DNA from 2 places in the Nocardiopsis sp. CNS-639 genome. Region 2 is predicted to be linked to the other one. Evidence: riboswitches for the same ligand, from Rfam matches in the RefSeq annotation. Region 2 holds a riboswitch; the other holds the start of a gene.
The links. Region 2 has a riboswitch for S-adenosylmethionine ahead of G011_RS0102190 (aminotransferase class V-fold PLP-dependent enzyme). Riboswitches for the same ligand answer to the same signal wherever they lie in the genome.

Region 1 (2,154 bases), on a different contig from region 2:
CCAGCAGCTCGCGCGCGACCTGCCCGGGCAGCATCCGGAAGTACTCCGGGGGAGCCCACGGGGTGTGCGAGAAGTGCGCGATGCGCAGGTCGGGGCGGCGCGCGCGCAGGATCCGCGGCACCAGCGCCAGGTGGTAGTCCTGCACGGCGACGCGGGCGCCCTCGGCGGCACCGGCCACCAGGGCCTCGGCGAACGCGTTGTTGTAGGCGGTGTAGTCCTCCCACGTCCGCCGGAAGTGCGAACCGAAGGACGGCTTGTTGGGGGTGTCGTACAGCATGTGCTGCACGAACCACAGGGTCGAGTTGGCCACCCCGGTGTAGGCGCCGTCGAAGGTCTGCCGCGGGATGTCCAGCATGTGGACCCGCATGCCGTCCAGGTCGTAGGCCTGGTCCAGCCGGGCCTGCGGCGCCTCCGCCGCGGCCCGCCGGTCGGCGTCGGACAGGGCGGCGCACACCCAGATGCTGTCGATCTCGGTGGCGACCGAGATCATCCCCGACACCAGTCCGCCCCCGCCGCGCCGATGCTCCAGCGAGCCGTCGTCGGCGGTCGAGAAGGACACGGGCCCTCTGTTGGAGGCGATGAGGATCTGTGCCTTGTCCACGTGGTCGTCCTCTCGGAGAAAAAGCGATCGGGGTGGGGCGGTGGTGAAAGGGGGTCGCATCCTATGTCTCGCCTGTCGACAGCCGCCCCAAACCCCGCGCGGGTCAGTGGGGGTGCGCGTCACACGTCCAGCGCGCCGGGGGTGCGCCCTCCCGGCCCGGACCAGCACCGTCTCACCATGTGAGCCGTTTCGTGTTACCCGGGTCACCAGGCGTGGAAAACCGGCCGACACCTCCGTTACAGTTGCGGTGCGGATCCGACAGGACCAGCGCAAAACTTCATATTGCTCATCCAGAGGGGTGGAGGGACCGGCCCTGCGAAGCCCCGGCAACCATTCCAGCATGTGACACCCGCGAACCCGCGGGACGGCTGGGACAGGTGCCAACTCCGGCCTGGGGACAAGGTGTCCGCCAGGAAAGATGAGGGGAGACGCCTCGCCATGGCGATTGCCGCCACCGAACCCACCGCCGCCCGCTCCTTCGGCCCCGGCACCGCGCTCTCCTGTCGCGAGTGCGGCGAGCGCTACGAACTCACCCCCCGGTTCGCCTGCGAGTTCTGCTTCGGCCCCCTCGAGGTCGCCTACGACTTCGGGACCGTCACCCGCGCCGACATCGAGAGCGGCCCCAAGAACATCTGGCGCTACCGCTCCCTTCTGCCCGTCCCGGCCAACGTCGCCGAGCTGCCCAACATGGCCCCCGGCCTGACCCCGCTGGTGCGGGCCGACCGCCTCGCGGCCGAGCTGGGCCTGGACTCCCTCCACGTCAAGGACGACTCCGGCAACCCCACGCACTCCTTCAAGGACCGCGTGGTCGCCATCGCCGTCGAGGCCGCCCGCACCTTCGGGTTCACCACCCTGTCCTGCTCCTCCACCGGCAACCTGGCCGGAGCCGTCGGCGCCGCCGCCGCGCGCGCCGGGTTCGAGTCCTGCGTGTTCATCCCCGCCGGGCTGGAGGAGGCCAAGGTGGTCATGGCCTCCGTCTACGGCGGCAAGGTCGTGGCCATCGACGGCAACTACGACGACGTCAACCGCTTCTGCTCCGAGCTCATCGGCGACCCGGTGGGCGAGGGCTGGGGCTTCGTCAACGTCAACCTGCGCCCCTACTACGGCGAGGGCTCCAAGACGCTGGCCTACGAGATCGCCGAGCAGCTCGGCTGGCGCCTGCCCGAGCAGATCGTCGTCCCGATCGCGTCCGGCTCCCAGCTCACCAAGATCGACAAGGGCTTCCAGGAACTGGTCAGGCTCGGCCTGGTCGAGGACCGCCCGTACCGGATCTTCGGCGCCCAGGCCACGGGCTGCTCCCCGGTCGCGCAGGCCTGGGACAAGGGCATCGACGTCATCCAGCCGGTCAAGCCCGACACCATCGCCAAGTCGCTGGCCATCGGCAACCCGGCCGACGGGCCCTACGTGCTGGACATCGCCAAGCGCACGGGCGGATCGGTGGAGCACGTGGGCGACGACGAGATCGTCGACTCCATCAAGCTCCTCGCCCGCACCGAGGGCATCTTCGCCGAGACCGCGGGCGGCGTCACCACCGGCGTGCTGCGCAAGCTCGT
Region 2 (2,154 bases):
GGCCGTCGCAGTCGGCGTACTCCCAGCGCGGTCCGCGGGCCACGAGTTCGGCGACCGCGCCGACGAGGCGGTCCACGTGCTCCCGTGTGGTGCCCACTCCCAGGCTCGCCCGCACCGCCTGGCCGTGCCCCCGGGGCAGCAGGTGCCGGGTGAGGGGGTGGGCGCAGAACAGGCCGTCGCGCACCCCGATCCCGTACTCGGCGGACAGGGCCGCGGCCAGCAGGTCGGCGGGCAGACCGTCCACGGTGAACGACACGATGCCCACCCGCGGGTGGTCCCCGCCCCACAGGGTCAGCTCCGTGACACCGTCGATCGCCGTCAGCCCCGCGCGCAGCCGCTCCAGCAGCGCCGACTCGCGCACGTGCAGGAGTTCCTGGGTGGCGGGGGCGAGGGTGTCGCAGGCGGCGGCCAGCGCCACGGCGCCCAGCACGTTGGGGCTGCCCGCCTCGTGCCGCGCGGGCAGGTCGTTCCACACCACGTCGTGTTCGCCGACCAGCCGCGTGGCTCCGCCGCCGGACAGGTAGGGCGCGGCCTCGCGCAGCCAGTCGGCGCGACCGGCCAGCACCCCGGAGCCGAAGGGGGCGTAGAGCTTGTGGGCGGACAGGGCGACGTAGTCGGCGCCGGTCTCCTCCAGGCTGAAGGGCAGGTGCGGCACGTACTGGGCGGCGTCCACGACCACGCGCGCGCCCTCGGCGTGGGCGGCCCGCACCAGTTCCTCCACCGGCCAGATCTCGCCGGTGACGTTGGAGGCGGCGGTCACGCACAGCAGACGCGGGCCCTCGGGGGCCCCGCGCAGCGCGGCGCGCGCGGCCTCCACCGCGTCCCCGGGGGAGGCGGGCAGCGGCAGGCGCACCACCCGTCCGGCGCGGGCGGCGGGGTGCTCCCAGGGCAGCAGGCTGGCGTGGTGCTCGGACTCGAACACGACCACCGTGCAGCCCTCGGGCACCGAGCGGGCCAGCAGGTTGAGGGCGTCGGTGGTGCCGCGCACGAACACCACGGCGTCGGCGGGCTGTGCGCGCACGCCCACGAAGCGGGCGACGCTGCGGCGGGCGCGCTCGTAGGCGTCGGTGCTGACCTGGGAGTGGTGGCCCGCGCCGCGGTGCACGCTGGCGTAGTAGGGCAGCGCCGCGGACAGGGCCTCAGCCACCGGGGTCAGACACGGGGCGCTGGCCGCGTAGTCGAAGTTGGCGTACTCGACGCGTTCGCCGGTGACCAGGGGGACGCCCTCGTCGGAGGTGACGACGGTGCACGCGGCGGCGTCGGCCGGGGACTCGGCGGAACGGGCGGCGTGGACGGAAACGGCAGTGGTCATGGAAGCACCTCTCCTGTGGGTCGTGGGACCCGCGGAGATGTCACTCCGGTAACGCCTCAGGGGTCCGCGCTTGTCCGACACGGTCGTGTCGGGACCTGGTCCTCACCCGGGGCACCCCACCGCGGTAGGAGGGTTGCCGACCAGCTAGCCGGGGCTTGACGCTGGTACTCGTGACCTGCGAGGCACACTAACACAGCCTTCCGGCTCGCGGCAGGGGGACCGGATGTGGCCCGGACCACCGATCCGCTTGACAGCGGCGCGCGCGGTGGGGACATACTTGTGCCTGCCTGCCCTCACGCCGCGGGTGTCCGGTTTCCCCCGGCCGCCCTCCAGGCGCGAGACTCCAGAGCGTCGGAGTTTTCGCGTGCCCGTGAGCGAGAGGTGTGCACCTTGTACGGCGACGACCGTATCCAGCAGGTTCTGCGCAATCCCAGGATCGTCCTGGTGTCCGGCTACGCCCGCCTGCCCGACTCGGTGGCGAGCCACTCCCAGTACCAGCGGCTCGGCGTCGTGCTGGCCGTGGACACCGCCGACGGGCGCGTCGTCGCCGCGGACACCACCCTGCTCACCGAGCTGGCCAGGGACTTCTTCCGCGCCCTGGTCGAGGGGGAGTCGGTGACCGAGGACGTCGCCGAACTGGTGCGGCGGGTGCAGACCCGGTACGCGGGCCAGTCCGGCGCCGCGCTGACCACCGCCCTCCGCCGCTGTCTGGAGACCTACGTCCAGCTCCGGGAGGGCGACCAGTTGCCCGCGGACCCCGAGGCCGGGCAGGAGGCGCGGCCGTGACCGACGACCTGCGCGCGGACGGGACCCCCGCCGGAGCCCCCGCCGAAGCCCGGGCC

Region 1: it holds a riboswitch for S-adenosylmethionine, as region 2 does, so the genes downstream of both, thrC (threonine synthase) here and G011_RS0102190 (aminotransferase class V-fold PLP-dependent enzyme) in region 2, are expected to answer to the same signal.

The regions. Positions count from the first base shown of each region.
Region 1 covers NZ_KB906856.1:390,485-392,638, forward strand. Annotated here, with positions in the region: gene G011_RS0107155 (trehalose-6-phosphate synthase) at 1-601, opposite strand, end outside; SAM riboswitch class I at 885-1,026, shown strand; gene thrC (threonine synthase) at 1,040-2,154, shown strand, end outside.
Region 2 covers NZ_KB906854.1:542,328-544,481, reverse strand. Annotated here, with positions in the region: gene G011_RS0102190 (aminotransferase class V-fold PLP-dependent enzyme) at 1-1,312, opposite strand, end outside; SAM riboswitch class IV at 1,374-1,488, opposite strand; gene G011_RS0102185 (DUF3870 domain-containing protein) at 1,703-2,098, shown strand; gene G011_RS0102180 (CoA transferase) at 2,095-2,154, shown strand, end outside.